DNA from 3 places in the Maricaulis sp. MIT060901 genome. Region 2 is predicted to be linked to each of the others. Evidence: predicted binding sites of a transcription regulator. Region 2 holds the regulator's gene; each other region holds the start of a gene.

Region 1 (5,195 bases), 480 kb from region 2:
GGCTGGGTTCCGAGGTCGAGGGCCAGCGTCCGACGGTCTGGCACCCGTATGAACACGAGAAACCCTATGAGGACCGTGTCGAGGAAGTGCTCGCCTGGTTCGACGCGCCCGCTGACGGCCAGCCGGATTTCGCCGCGGTCTATTTCGACCATGTCGACAGCATCATCCACCGCTCCGGCCCCTTCACCGAGGAAGAAGGCCAAGCGGTTGCGCGTGTGGACGGGCTGGTCGGCGATCTGGTCGCCGGACTGGAAGCCCGCGGCCTGATGGAACGCACGACGATCATCGTGCTCTCTGACCACGGCATGGCTCCGACCTCGACCGAACGTGTTGTCATGCTCGACGCGCTGGCCGATCTGGACGGTCTCTACATGCCGGACTTCCTGGGCCGTTTTGGCGCCGGGCTGGAACCCTATGTCTATGCCTGGGGCGAGGACGAGGTTGTCGAGCGGGCCTATCACGCGCTGAACGGCGCCCATGACAACATCTCGGTCTATCGGCCCGAGGACATGCCGGATCACTATCATATCGACCACCCGACACGTGCGCCGGACCTGTTGATCGTCGGCGATCCCGGCTGGCATCTCAGCCTCTCCAGCGCCAATCTGGAAAACCCCTACCTCGCGGGTCTGCGCGGCAATCACGGCTTTGACAATTATTCCGAGGAAATGGGCGCAACCTTCATCGGCGCCGGCCCGATCTTCCCGCCCGGCACGCGTCCGGACAGCTTCGAGAACGTCAATGTCTATGGCCTGATCGCCTGCGCCCTGGGAATCGAACCTGCCGAGACAAATGGCGATCCGGCAGAGGTGGAGCGCATTTCCGGCGGACGCTGTCCGGCAGAGTAAGCCGGCGCGCTAGAAAATCGGCTTGGTGATCATCAGGGCAAAGATCCCGATCAGCGCCGTGAAAGCCGGCCAGCCGAGCCAGAACCAGTAGCGCATCAGTTTGTGAGTGGCGTCAGGAATGGCGCCGCCCTCGCCCGCCTCGGCGAGCTGGTTGCGCACGCGCAGCTGGATCCACACGACCGGCAGCCAGCAGATCCCGATCAGGACATAAAGCGCATAACTGGCCAGCAGCCAGGGCTCGAACAGGCTGTATCCCGCGCTCATCGCCAGCAATACGCCGGAGATGGGCTGGACGATGACGGCGGTTGTGGTGAAAAGGAAATCGGCCGTGACGGTGAAGCGCGCGGCGAAATAGAACTCGTTGAGCTTGCCCGAACGCCAGCCGGTCAGCATGAAATAGGCGATCACCGCCCCGCCCCCGAACAGGACGCCGGAAGAAAGGATGTGGACTAGGCGCAGGAGCGGATAGAGCTCGTTCATCTTTCATCCTCGGTCGCCGCGATCATCAGCGCCATGCCAATCAGCGGCACGGATTTGAGCGCCGGCCCCAGCGCGCCGGACCACAGGCCGGGCAGGCTTATCGTGATGGCGGTCAGATAGGCGATCGTCATCGCCGCCATGAGCTAGGCTGCCGTGCGCACATGGCGTTTGAGCAGCATGGCTGCGCCGACAATCATGTCAAAGATGGAACCACCCCACAGCACGAGCTGCTGCATCTCCGGCGAGAACCCGCCGCGTCCCAGGATGAACAGGGCTTCTGATCGCGCGATGGTGAGCGAGAGAATGCCCGTGACCAGCCAGAAGGCAGCGAGCAGGACACGCGCCAGCGGTCGGGCAAAACCCAACCGGGCGAACCAGCGATCCTGCGCTCCTGCGCTCCCGCGGGAGAGGCGTTGAGGAAATCCGTGAAGCCCCGCGGTTTGGCGCCGGTCGCTTCCAGCCAGGGCTGCGGATCGCCTTCGACGTCGAAATCAAGCTGTTTGAGCGAATTGGTGCGCATGGCCGTCTTGATACCCAGCCAGCCCAGCATGTCGCCGAACAGGAAGGCCGGACGCGCCATCCAACGCGGCACTTTCACCAGGCGTGTCTCGCCAAAGCCCAGCCAGCGACGATAAGCGACCAGGATATCGGCCAGGTTGATCCGCTCCGGTCCGGACAGGTCCCAGCGCACACCGGCGGGCGAACCCGGGCGGCAGCACTGTTCCACCGCATCAACAACATCATCCACCGCGATCGGTCGGAAGACCTGCTCCCCGCCCACGATCGGTGTGATCCAGGGCAGGCCGGCCAGGGCGCGGATGAGGCTGGTGCCCCCATAACTGTTGCGGCCAACGACCAGGGAGGGCCGCAAAACGACGCTGTCCAGAGCGTCCCCTTGTCCGGCATCGAGCACGAGCTGTTCGCCCGCCTCCTTGTCTGCTGCATAGGTCGAACCGGAGGCCGACACGGCACCCACGGCCGAGATATGGACGAAACGGGCGACGCCTGTTTTCTGACAGGCCTCAATCAATTCGGTGAGCCCGTCGACATGCACGGCGCGGGAGTTTTCATTCAGCCCGTTCTGGAGCACGCCGACACAATTGATCACCGCATTCACACCCTCGAGCCGGCCTGTCCAGTCGGCCGTCTTGTCGGTGGTGAAGTCACACGGGATCCAGTCCAGCGCGGGCAAGCGTGTCCGGGCCGACCGCCAGGAGCGTGCCGCGGCGATCACCTCATGACCGCGCGCCTGGAGGGCTGTTGCGATGTGGGAGCCGATAAAGCCCGCTGCGCCGGCGACGAGAAGTTTCATTCAAAAGCTCCGCCGCCGGATCATGATCAGGGTTGAGCGTTCGCCTGGGCTCTCGCGCTCTGAACAATCAGCAGATTTCCCTCGATATTGCGGCGCACGGTATCCTGCAACGAGGACCAGGTTGCCTCGACCTTCAGCCATTCATTGCCCGCCATCGGGGAATTGTTCACCGCCGCATAATAGGCGGCCTGCCCGAAGGAACAGGCCCACCAGGGTGAAGCCTGGCTGGAAAAGGCTTCGCCGGAATTGAGCAGACGTTCCAGTGCCGGCTCGGCCAGGTCGAGCCTTTCCGACAACAGGGTCACAATGCCCTCACCGGCATATTGCGAGGCCATGTCGACCACTTCCATCGACGTGCTGTCGACACAGCGCATGGCGTCATAAACAGACCGGGCACGCCCGAGGAAATAAGCCTCCAGCGCCCGCTCCGGATTGCTTGCAGCCTCGCGGCGGGCCACCTCAAACAGGAAAACCGGCGGATTCAGATCGCGACGCTCCCAGAGTTGCTGGGAGATGGCCTCGGCTTGCGCTTCATCTGCACTGCGCACGGCCGACAGGGTCGCCAGGACATCGCCCCATGCCGCATCACCGACTACAAACTCACCTCTCACCCCTTCATGTTCGATCACATAGATCGACGGGGTACGCAGATTGGGGTCTTCCTGGGCCAGGGCCGGTCCGGCGAGGCCCAGGATGGAAAAGCCAGTGGTCAGAAAGGCAGTGGTCAGAAATGCACGCATGTCATGCTCCGATTTAGCCATCTGCCAGGAAGCTTGCGGCACAAGACGGCGAATTCATGTCCTAGAACGGGATTTCATCATCCAGATCTGCGTTCCGGAAGTCCTCTTTCGGGCCATCCATGGCCGCGGGAGCACTTCTGGACGGTGCCGATTCAAAACTGCTGCCACCTTCATTGCGGCCGTCGAGCATTTGCAGCTCGCCGCGGAATTTCTGCAGCACGACCTCGGTGGAGTATTTTTCCTGACCGTTCTGGTCGGTCCATTTGCGGGTCTGCAACTGGCCTTCGACATAGACCTTGGAGCCCTTGCGCAGATAGTTCTCGCAGACCTTCACCAGGTTCTCGTTGAAGATGACCACACGGTGCCATTCCGTCTTCTCGCGCTTCTCGCCGGTCTGGCGGTCACGCCAGCTCTCGGACGTCGCTATGGACAGATTGCAGACCGCATCGCCGGAATTCATGCGACGGACTTCCGGGTCACGGCCCAGATTACCTACCAGAATTACCTTGTTCACACCCGCCATCGCCCTGGTCTCCATTCTCGGCCAGCTTCTCGCCCGCCATTTGTTCACATTCTGTTCCGCGCGTCAAACACGCGATTCTTGCAGCGGAGTGTGGACGGCGAAAAGACGGGATGTCCAGAGCGCAGCGCTGTGCTTCCACAGGCGTGTACAGGTGGTCGTACCCTTCAAACCTTTGTCGCTTCAGCGCGGAGGTCAGCTGCTCGCTGCGCTCGCCCCCAAGGCCAAGCGTGCGGACTATCGCCTCCAAAATCCAATTGGCTCAGAACTGCAGCCAAGCGCAGATCAATTTCCACCTTGACCACAGCCTGACCAATTCCGAAATTCGGTCCAGGATACTCGGCGGTCGACCTCGCTCTGTTCTCCCAATTACTCTCCGCCCGAACCAAAATCGCTTCACGACCCTCAGTTGGTTTTTCGCGCTCAAGTAATTCAAAGTACGACCGATACGTGCGCGCGATTTCTCCGCGCCCCTCGAGAAGCGATTTTGCCTTTTCCGTAGCAGCTGCGGGGACGGGCTTTCCCAATATATTTGCGATCAAAACACCATCAACAACATCCCATGGATAGACGGTCGCGAACGTTGGAAATATTTGAGGAATCAGCTCTGCTCTGCCCGCCGCGATCAAGAGGAGATGAAGTGAATTGATGGATTCTCCCTCCACAATTCTTCCGCCCGGAAGCTGGGATAGTTCGAGTGCAACCTCCTGCAGGCGAAGCAGGGCGTGCAGCGCATCCTCATACTCACCTTGCACCCTCCAGTTTGTCACGACGAGCTGCACCCACGCACCTATCTCGGACTCCAACATCCGAACCTGGTGAACAACATTCCCGCGCTCGCACGCCTGCGCTCGAGCAATGGCGGTTTGTTCTGCATCCGCTCGAAAATCCCGCAGGCTCCGCTCACGGTACGTTTCCTCGTCGCACTCAACTGGTTTGACAGTCTTCTTTTTGCCCCAGTTGAACATCTCAGGCTCCGTTATGTTCGAGGTGGCTGGTAGGCGCACCAACAGTCCGCGACAAGACAGACACTCACACAATTGTGTTCTTGTCTAGCGACACCCAGAAACGCAGCTCGGGCCTGGATCGGCCGCTCGATCCGCGAGCTCGACCATCCTCCCCCTCGGGGAGGTGGATCCGCCGTATCCTTGGCGAAGGCGGAGACGGAGGGGCCGGAGGGCGAAGCCCGTAGGTCAGCTCGCTCCGCTCGCCCCCCTTCGCCTCCGCTTTGCTCCGGCACTTCCCCGGAGGGGAAGATAATCGGAACACCACTGGATACCAGGGGCTCGCATCTC
Region 2 (5,195 bases):
ACCCGGAGTCCATCGCGTCGGAACACGGCCATCAATTGCTGCGTAACTTCCTGAAATTAGCTGGCACGCCACTGAAAACAGCTGCGTGAGACACATCGCGGGCGATTGAATTTCTGCCACAGCCAGCTAGATTTGCCGGGTTCGCGAAGTTCAACCTGAGCCAGCCGGTATGCCGATCCTGAACCGACATGTCCTGAATGCCTTCACTGCCGATCCGGCGGTGGCGTCAGTCATGCCGTCATCGCGCGTTCGATGCCGTGTGCTGGATCGGCGATGGCGCAGCTTGCCCTGCTAGCCCACCCTTCTCCAGACAAACTGAACAAGAGAGAGCGATGACTGAGCTCGCTATCTGCCTGCAGGCCATGAGCCGCGGGCAACGACCGGACACGAAACAGATTGAAGCCGCCTTCAACCTCCTGATGGAAGGTGATGCGCCCGATGCCGCGATTGGTGGCTTCCTGATGGGGCTTGCCGCACTTGGAGAAAGTCCGGCAGACATCGCAGCGGGCGCTCGCGTGATGCGTGGCCGCATGACCCGGATCAACGCGCCTGACGGGGCCATCGACACCTGCGGAACCGGTGGTGATGGCAAGGGTGCCTACAATATTTCCACCGCTGCCGCGATTGTCGCTGCTGGCGCCGGCGCCAACGTCGCCAAACACGGCAATCGCGCTGCCAGTTCGAAATCGGGGTCTTCGGATGTTCTCGCGGCATTGGGCGTACGCCTGGACGTGGGCCCGCAAACGGTCGAGGAAAGCCTCGAAAAGGCCGGTGCTGGTTTCCTTTTCGCGCCAGCCCACCACAGCGCCGTTCGCCACGTGGCCAGCGCCCGCAAGAGCCTGGGTGTGCGCACCGTCTTCAACCTCCTAGGTCCGCTTTCCAATCCGGCGGGGGTCAAACGGCAATTGCTGGGTGTCTTCGACGAGCGCTGGCTTGAGCCCATGGCCGAAGCCCTGCGTGACCTGGGCTGCGAACGTGCCTGGGTAATGATCGGTGATGACGGCATGGATGAAATCACGACAACGACCACGACCCAGGTCGCTGAGCTGAAGAATGGCGAGATCACGCGCTTTGTCGTCGATCCGGCAGAATACGGCATCGCCAAGGCCAGCGAGGCAGACCTCCAGGGCGGCGATCCGGAGTTTAACGCAAAGGCGATCCGGGCCTTGCTCGATGGTGAGCTCGGCGCTTTTCACGACATCGTCGTCCTCAACGCCGGGGCCGCGCTCGTAATCGCTGACCTGGCCAACGATCTAGCCGACGGCATCACCAAGGCCAGGGCCGCTATCGTTGACGGACGTGCCCGTAAAACGCTCGAGCAGATGATCGCAATCACCTCGCAGGGGGTCGACGCATGAACCAGATGCCTGACGCACTTGCGCGCATCACCGCTTACAAGTTGAACCATATCCAGGCCTGCAAGGCGCAGCGTTCCTATGAGGACATCGCCGCGCTCGCTGCCGATCAGCCGCCGGTGCGCGGCTTCTTCGATGCACTTCGACGCGATGCGCGCGAACGCGGCCTGGCCCTTATCGCCGAGGTCAAGAAGGCCAGCCCCTCCAAGGGTCTTATCCGCGAGGACTTCAATCCTCCGGTACTGGCCAAGGCCTATGAAGACGGTGGAGCCACCTGCCTTTCCGTGCTGACTGATACGCCAAGCTTCCAGGGTGATGACAGCTTCCTGGCCGCGGCACGCGATGCCACCGGGCTTCCCGCGCTGCGCAAGGACTTTCTCTATGACCGCTACCAGGTCGCGGAAGCCCGAGCGCTCGGCGCTGACGCAATCCTGGTCATCATGGCGGCCGTTGATGATGCCTGTGCCCGCGAGCTCATGGATGAAGCCGACAAGTGGTCACTCGACGCGCTTGTGGAAGTCCATGACGAGGCGGAGCTGGACCGAGCGCTCGCCCTAGAGGCACCGCTGATCGGCGTCAACAATCGTGACCTGCGGACATTCGAAACCTCGCTCAGCACTTTCGAGCGTTTGTCCACACTCGTGCCGGACGACCAGTTCATGGTAGCCGAAAGCGGGATATTCACGGCTGATGATGCTGCGCGGCTGAAGCTTTCAGGCGCCGGAGCCTTGCTGGTCGGCGAGAGCCTGATGCGTCAGACTGATGTCGAACAGGCAACGAAAACGCTGATGGCGGCCTATTAGCCCCTGTTGACGACAAAATAGAACACATGTAGAACACCCATCAAGTTGCCGCTTTGTTCCGGCGAATTGGAGGGAGTCGAGCTGTGCTGACCCGCAAGCAACATGAACTGCTTTTGTTCATCCATGAGCGCATCAAGGAAACCGGTGTCTCACCCTCCTTTGACGAGATGAAAGGTGCACTCAGCCTGGCCTCGAAATCCGGCGTTCACCGCCTGATCACGGCACTGGAAGAACGCGGTTTCATCCGCCGTCTTGCCCACCGCGCCCGCGCACTGGAGGTCCTCAAGCTTCCCGAAAGCGCCGCCGCTGAAAACACCGAGGAAAAATCAGCCGATCTTGGTCCCAATGTGGTGCGCGCTGATTTCACAGGCCAGGGTGCAGCCCCCTCCGATGATCGCGGCACGATCGAGGTTCCCATGCTGGGGCGTATTGCTGCCGGTGTTCCCATTTCTGCCATCCAGCACGAAACCGATCGCCTGCCCGTCGCGGCTGACATGCTGGGCAATGGCGAGCATTTCGCGCTCGAAGTGAACGGCGATTCCATGATCGAGGCCGGTATTCTCGATGGTGACACGGTCCTCATCCGTCGCTGCGATGTGGCCGATACAGGCGACATCGTTGTCGCGCTGGTCGATGACGAGGAAGCCACGCTGAAGAAGCTGCGCAAGAAAGGCGGGTCTGTCGCGCTTGAAGCGGCCAATCCGGAATACGAGACCCGTATCTTCCCGCCACACCGGGTGAAGGTTCAGGGCAAGCTCGTCGGCCTGCTGCGTAGCTATCACTAGATTTCAGGTCTGCCAGGGCCAGCTGGTTTCCGCCGCATCCACATAGCGGATACGGGCGACACCGCTGTTGTTGAGCCAGACCAGGGCATTGCCGCGTTCGGCGAGTTCAGACAGTGCAATGACCGGACGCCCGCATCGGCGCCCAATCCAACGCGGTGTGTCCGCGGAAAGCACGACCAGGTCGGCGCGCTCGCAATCCTCCTGCAAGGCCTCAATCCGACTGGGCACTGCAATGCGCAGATAGTCGGTTTCAAGCAGGCAACCCAGATCATCACAGGCCGCCCTCTCCCCGGTTTGCCCCGCCATGGCAGACCGCTCCAGGAAGACCTGGCGCCCGAACCGGCCACGACGCAACGTGTTGGCGGTCCATCCCTCGCCCGACCGAGCTACCACAACCCCATCGGCGCTGATGAAGACATCCGGTTGCGGCCAGAGCGCCCAGAGTCCGACCAGCGTCGCAGCCACGCCGCCCGCGACAAGACGGGCCAGCAGCCCGCGCCCCAGGATCAACAACGCTGCGAGAGCGATATAAAGCGCCAGCCACCACCCCGGAACAGCCGGCACGGCACGCGCCGCTGTAGGCAAGGCCTCGATCCATCGTGAGATACTGAGAATGGTGTTAAGTCCCAGCTCCATCAGAGCAAAGGCCGGAGCGTCCAGTCCCACAGGCATCAGCAACAGCCCCAGAACGCCCGCCGGCATGACCAGGAATGAAAACACCGGCATCGCAAGCAAATTGCCCAGGAGCCCGTAACTGGCCAGGCGATGGAAGTGGAAAGCACCGATAACTGCCGTAGCGGTTCCGGCCACAAAACTTGTAAGCGTCAGTTCCCAGAAAGGGCGCAGGAAACCGGGCAATCGCCGTTCCATGACATCCTCTCTGGAACGTCGCCATTCGTGAACGGCAATAAGGGCCCCCACCGCGCTGAAAGACATCTGGAAGCCGGGTGAGATCACACTTTCAGGCTGGATCAGCACGACAGCTCCTAACGCGAGCGCAAAGGATTGCAGGGAAAACGCTCGTCGCCCCGCGATCATCGCTCCCAGTGCCACCACGGTGACGACAAAAGCCCGCTGTGTCGGAATTCCGGCACCGGAAATCAGCAGGTAGGCGACCGAAACCACCAGAGCAACAATCGCGGCGAGTCGCGCCACATCCTGTCTGCGTGCGAGCCGATTAATAGCGGAAAGCCCGAGACGAACCGCAAAGAAGGTTCCGCCGGCCATCAATGCCATGTGTAAACCGGATATCGCCAGAATATGGCCAAGCCCTGCCACGCGAAGGCTCTCTGCGGTCTCAGGGTCGATACCGGACCGATCTCCGACCAGCAGCGCCGCGGCAATCCCGGAGGCAGGTCCGTCTATGCGCGCTCGAATGGCTTCGGCCATGTCAAATCGCCATCGGGCCAGTAAACGTGGCGGACCCCGCCGGTCTTCGTCTTCCAGACGCTCAGGCAGAGACAACGCCCAACCCGAAGCGCGTATTCGTTGGAACCAGGCGTAATAACGCCCGTCATATCCACCTGGGACCACCGCGCCCCGCGGCGGTTCAAGCATGGCGGACAGGGACAGCCTGTCTCCCGGGCGGGCCTCGCCCGGACGAGCCAGCACACGCACGCGGTGCCAGCGATCCGCCTCCTCGATCCTGATGATAAGACGGGAGCGACCAGATCCGCTGCGCTCGATCCGCTCCAACCAACCGGTGATCTCGTTGCGCCCGGACAACTGATGCCCGGGCAGAACGCTTTCAATCGAGGACAGGCGCATGTCCGAAACCAGCAATCCCGAGGCTACTCCTGTAAGGATCAGGGCCAGTTTTCGAAGTTCGGGGAGCAGGAAAAGTGCGGCAAACCCGCACAGAGCCATGACCTTTGCCCCCCCGGTCCACACTGAGCCAGGGCGTTGTCCGGCCGAGAAATACAGCACAGCCCCGGCTGCCAGCCCGAGCGCGAGCAGGAGGGCGGGTGCGACCGGCCGCGTATGCGTCGGCGGATCCAGGACTGCTTTCAAACGCTTGAACCCGTGCACACCAAGAGACATGTCTGTGCCTTCGCTCTATCGCTCGAGGAGTTAATCATGCTAACACCTGAATTCCTTCCTTGCAGCGCAACATGATTTCGCAGGTGCAACAAAACCAAATGACGATCCGAACTCGCTTCGCACCTTCTCCGACGGGCTTTCTGCACATTGGCGGCGCCCGCACAGCCTTGTTCAACTGGTTGTTCGCCAAACATCATGGCGGCGAGTTCCTG
Region 3 (5,195 bases), 160 kb from region 2:
GAAGGGGCGATGAGTGGCACGGATTTTCCCTGGCGCAGCTTTCGCTGCGCACCCGTCTCCCCTCGCTTCGCTCGAACCTCTCCCTCGAGAGGGAGAGGGATGGCGTCGTGTCACTCCACTTCGAACACGCCATCGACTTCGACAGCCGCGCCGAGCGGCAGGACCGGACAGGACACCGCTGAACGCGCGTGGCGGCCGGCATCGCCGAACACTTCGACCATCAGGTCGGAACAGCCATTGATGACTTGCGGGATGTCGGTGAAATCGGCGGTCGCAGCAACAAACCCGCCCAGTTTCACCACGCGTTTCACACGGGAAAGGTCACCCTCACAGGCGGCCTTGAGCTGGGAGATCAGGTTGATGGCGCACAGACGCGCCGCGGCCTGACCCGCAGCGATATCCATATCGCCGCCCAGCGTGCCCTTCACCAGACCTTCAGCGCCAATCGAAACCTGGCCAGAGATGAAGACCTGGTTGCCGGTGCGCACGAACGGAACGTAATTGGCGACCGGGGCAACCGGTTCGGGCAGGGCGATACCGAGGTCGGCAAGGCGGGTGTCGATGGCGGACATGGGACTCTCCATTGGCATTGTTGCCCCCGCTTTAGGTCAGGCATGCGGCCCATGCAATCGTGAAGCTTGACCTGACGCGAACGTAAATGGGCATGCTGGTCTCATGGTCCCGATTCACGAACACGAATTCTACCTGCCAGCGCGAGACGGCTACATGCTGTCCGCCCGCAGTATTCTGCTGGAGAACGCCCGGGCAACGGTGCTGATCTCGTCGGGAACCGGTTTCCCCAAGGAACTCTATGCGCGGATGGCCCGTTTTGGCGCTGAGCGCGGCTATGCGGCCCTGATCTATGATTATCGCGGTATCGCTGGATCCGCCCCGGAGCAGATGCGCGGCTTTGATGCTGACATCATGGATTGGGCGCGCTTGGACTTTCCTGCGGCGCTGGATGCAGCCGAAGCGCTGGCACCCGGCAAACCGCTGTTTACGCTGGGCCACTCGGTCGGCGCTCACCTGCTGGGTTTTGCGGACAATGCGCACAAGGCGAAGGCGCACGGTTTCGTCACCGCCGGGACCGGCTATCACGGGGCTCATGAGCCCGGCTATCGACACAAGGCGCTGTTATTCTGGTGGGCTTATGGTCCTTTCATGCTGGCCTTGCACAATCACATCCCGGCCGGTGGCTTGTGGACCGGAACGGCCTTGCCGCGTGATGTCTTCACCCAATGGCGTCAATGGTCCCAGAGGCCCGGTTATTTCACGGAATTCTATGAAGAACTGGGCGAACACGGGTTCGACAGGATATCCGCGCCCATCCGAGACTGGACCTTCACCGACGACCAGCTCTGTTCCCGGCGTTCTGCCGATGATCTCCTGAGCTTCTACACCGCCGCGCCGACCGAACAGCTACGCCTTGACCCGGCAGAGCTCGGGGCAAAACGAATTGACCATCATGGCGCTTTCAGTCGCTCCGCGAAGGCGTTCTGGAGCCTGCCGTATGACTGGTTTGACGGGTATCTTTAGCCGACCTCAAGGCCCGTCCCTTGACCACAGCATCGGTTCCAAACTTTGCCCGGGCCTTGTCCATGGCGCGTTCTGCCGTGGCCCGGCGGATGGCCTGTGGGTCTAGCAAGTCTCCACTATCGCCAACGGCGTCGATGAGACCGGAATAGCCGATGCCAATCAGACGATAGCGCGTGCCGTCGGTTTCGGCGGCCAGGAGTTCGCGTCCTACCTTGAACAGGGTGTCGGCCAGCTGGCTGGGTTCGGTCAGTGTGCGCCGGCGAGTCTTGGTCTTGAAGGTCGAGCTCTTGAGCTTGAGGGTGATGACCGTGCCGGAAATCTCCTTGGACTTCATGATGTCGGCGACTTTCACGCACAGCCGGTAGAGACGTTTCTCCAGCTCCCGGAGGTCATTGATGTCGGCATTGAACGTGGTCTCGGAGGAGACGCTCTTGCGCTCGCCGACCGGATTGACCCGCCGAGTGTCCTCTCCGCGCGAAAGACGCGAGAGGTGATAACCCATATCGCCATAACGCTGGGCCATCGCCTTGTCGCCGCGCTGGCGGATATCGTTGAGGGTGTGCAGACCATCGCGCTCCAGCTTTTTGGCAAAGGCCGGGCCAACGCCATAGATGGCGCGCACCGGGCGTTTGACCAGGAAGTCCATCGTCTCAGCCTTGCCGATCACCGCAAACCCGTCAGGTTTTTCCAGGTCCGAGGCTGTCTTGGCGAGAAACTTGTTGTGCGACAGCCCAACGGACACCGTGATCCCGACTTCTTCCCAGATCTTCCGTTGCAGCCGCAACAAGGTATGCGCTGGCGGGGCGTTGTGCAGGCGTTCTGTACCGGACAGGTCGAGGAAGGCCTCGTCGATGGACAGCGGTTCAACCAGCGGCGTCATCTCGCGCATCATGTCGCGGATCCTGTATCCTTCCTTTGTGTATTTGCCATGATCCGGCTTGATCACGACGGCGTCGGGACAGGCGGCGAGGGCCTTGAACATAGGCATGGCCGAGTGAACGCCATACATGCGCGCGACGTAACAGGCTGTGGAGACGACGCCGCGCTGACCGCCGCCGATAATGACCGGCTTGTCTTCCAGCTCCGGATTGTCGCGCTTCTCGATCGCCGCGAAAAACGCATCGCAATCGATATGGGCGATGGCCAGTGTATTCAGCTCGTTGTGCTGCAGAATGCGGCGGGAGCCGCAGGCGGGGCATTGTCGAAGATCCACCGCGACCGGTTCCAGGCAGGACCGGCAATAAGCGCCGGCGTCACTCATTCATCAGGTCCCCACAGCCAGGCCGCTCCGCGGACACCGGAACTGTCGCCGTGCTGATTGGTCACCACACGCGTCCGGCAAATGTCGGAGAAGACCCACTCGGCAAGCCGCGTTTCGACCGCTTGTGCCAGGCCCGGTGTATTGGACACACCTCCGCCCAGGACAACGCAGTCGGCATCTATGATGTTGATGACGCTCGCCAGCGCACGGCCGAGACGCGCGGCATAGTCGGCACGACTGTCGACGCATTGCTCGGAAGGGTCGGTTGCGATCTGTTCGGCCGTGAGTTGAGACGCGTATTCGTTGTTGTGTATCGAGGCCCAGCCGGGGCCGGAAAGAAAGGTTTCAATACAGCCAACACGTCCGCACCAGCATCGGGGCCCTGGAAACTCGTCCGGGCTCATCCAGGGCAGGGGGTTGTGACCCCATTCTCCGGCAATACGTTGGGCACCAGTGTGAAGCGTGCGATCCACCACGATCCCGCCGCCTACACCCGTGCCAATGATGACGCCAAAAACCGTTCGATAATCTCGCCCGGCGCCGTCGACGGCTTCGGACAAGGCAAAACAATCCGCATCATTGGCCAGGCGAATCGCTCGTCCCAATCGTGCCTCAAGGTCTGACTTGAAAGGGGTCTCATTGAGCCAGGTCGAATTGGCGTTGCGCATGAGGCCCGTGGCGGGGCTGAGCGAGCCGGGGTGGCCGATGCCGACGTGCATGGACTTGCCGATTTCTCGCTCCAGTTCGCTGACCAACTCAGTTATAGCAAGCAATCCGGCCTCATAGGCGCGCGGGGTCGGGACCCGTTTCCGGACCAGCTCGACACCCGTTTCATCAATAGCGAGCGCCTCGATTTTCGTACCGCCGAGATCGATGCCGAGCCGGATCATGATTTTGCCTTATATGCCTTTAGATATAAGCTTGTATCGCTGGCTTTGTTCTTATCTTGTTCTACGGGGCAAGAAAAGCGCCGCCTGACTCATTGTTGGTTAAGGAAGATCGGTTTTAGTGCACGAGGGGTTCAACAAGCGCCGCAAAGGCGCACCATCTACGGGAAGCGTGTCGTCGCTATGCTGCAGGTCATGCCGAAAAAGGTCCTGATCGTCGAAGATAACGAGCTCAATATGAAGCTCTTCAACGATCTGCTTGAGGCTCATGGGTATGAGACCTTGCAGACCAAGGATGGTTTCAAGGCGCTTGAAATGGCGCGTGAACACACACCTGATCTCATTCTCATGGACATTCAGCTTCCGGAGGTCTCTGGCCTGGAAGTGACGAAATGGCTCAAGGAAGATGATTCCCTGCAGACGATTCCGGTCGTCGCGGTCACGGCCTTTGCCATGAAGGGCGATGAGGAACGCATTCGCAAAGGCGGCTGCGAAGCCTATCTGTCCAAACCCATCACCGTCTCCACCTTCATTGAAACGGTTCGCCAATTCTTGGACTAGGGGGTAGACGATGAGTGCCCGTATTCTTGTCGTCGATGACCAGCCTGCCAACGTCCGAATGCTGGAGGCGAAGCTCCTTGCCGAGTATTTCGACGTGTGCACGGCCGAGAACGGTGTTGATGCCATCGATCTCGCTCGCCAGGAACAACCCGACCTGATCCTGCTCGACATCATGATGCCTGGCATTGATGGTTACGAGACCTGCCAGCGCCTGAAGGTCGATCTGCAAACCCGCCACATCCCGGTCATCATGGTCACAGCGCTGGATCAGCGCGAGGATCGCATTCGGGGTCTGGAATGTGGTGCTGATGATTTCCTGACCAAGCCGATCGACGATGTCACCTTGTTTGCACGCGTACGCAGTCTATTGCGTCTGAAGGCCGTGCTGGACGAGTTGCGCTATCGCGACCAGGGCGGGGCGCTTGCCGGTATCGTGGCTGACCCGGTCGAGCTGGATGCCCAGCCCGCAACCGCGCTTGTCGTCACCAGCGAGGAACGTAGCGGCAAACGTTTTGCCCGCGCTTTTCCGGACGGAATTGACGCAGACTACGAGCTGGAGCCCGCCTCGGCAGTCAAGCGCATGCAGAGCGGTATCGATCTGATGTTGCTGGACCTGACCTGTCCGACCTTTGACGGTTTGCGTGTGTGTGCTCGCATTCGATCCGATACGGCGACACGTCAGATTCCGATCGTCGCCATCGTCAACCCGGATGACGTCAAGATGGCCGTGAAGGCTTTGGAGCTGGGTGCAAATGACATTGTCTACCGGCCGGTAGATGCCAGCGAGCTCGCTGCGCGTGTGCGCACCCAGCTGCGTCGCAAACGCTATGCGGACAAGCTTCGCAATCGCCTGGATGAGAGCCTGAACATGGCGATCACCGACGCGCTGACAGGGCTGCACAATCGTCGTTTCATCGAATCGCGTCTGCGCCAGGCGGTCGAGAGCGCGA

Evidence for each region. The regulator LexA, encoded in region 2, represses DNA repair genes until DNA is damaged. The targets are predictions, from matches to a motif close to ATGTTCCNCTTGTGTTCC.
Region 1: the regulator LexA is predicted to act here: its motif matches at 3,944-3,961, upstream of ssb (single-stranded DNA-binding protein).
Region 3: the regulator LexA is predicted to act here: its motif matches at 3,733-3,750, upstream of SIC17_RS15350 (ROK family protein).

Annotation. Positions count from the first base shown of each region.
Region 1 is NZ_CP138920.1:482,933-488,127, forward strand. It holds gene SIC17_RS02425 (ectonucleotide pyrophosphatase/phosphodiesterase) at 1-848, shown strand, start outside; gene SIC17_RS02430 (DUF2269 family protein) at 858-1,328, opposite strand; gene SIC17_RS02435 (hypothetical protein) at 1,325-1,468, opposite strand; gene SIC17_RS02440 (DoxX-like family protein) at 1,472-1,693, opposite strand; partial or broken gene SIC17_RS02445 (NAD-dependent epimerase/dehydratase family protein) at 2,113-2,640, opposite strand; gene SIC17_RS02450 (hypothetical protein) at 2,667-3,380, opposite strand; gene ssb (single-stranded DNA-binding protein) at 3,442-3,903, opposite strand; gene SIC17_RS02460 (hypothetical protein) at 4,068-4,868, opposite strand.
Region 2 is NZ_CP138920.1:212-5,406, reverse strand. It holds gene SIC17_RS00030 (anthranilate synthase component II) at 1-89, shown strand, start outside; gene trpD (anthranilate phosphoribosyltransferase) at 333-1,358, shown strand; gene trpC (indole-3-glycerol phosphate synthase TrpC) at 1,364-2,158, shown strand; gene lexA (transcriptional repressor LexA) at 2,242-2,943, shown strand; gene SIC17_RS00010 (ComEC/Rec2 family competence protein) at 2,947-4,983, opposite strand.
Region 3 is NZ_CP138920.1:3,089,269-3,094,463, forward strand. It holds gene SIC17_RS15335 (RidA family protein) at 111-572, opposite strand; gene SIC17_RS15340 (serine aminopeptidase domain-containing protein) at 676-1,536, shown strand; gene SIC17_RS15345 (DNA polymerase IV) at 1,475-2,797, opposite strand; gene SIC17_RS15350 (ROK family protein) at 2,794-3,687, opposite strand; gene SIC17_RS15355 (response regulator) at 3,880-4,245, shown strand; gene SIC17_RS15360 (PleD family two-component system response regulator) at 4,256-5,195, shown strand, end outside.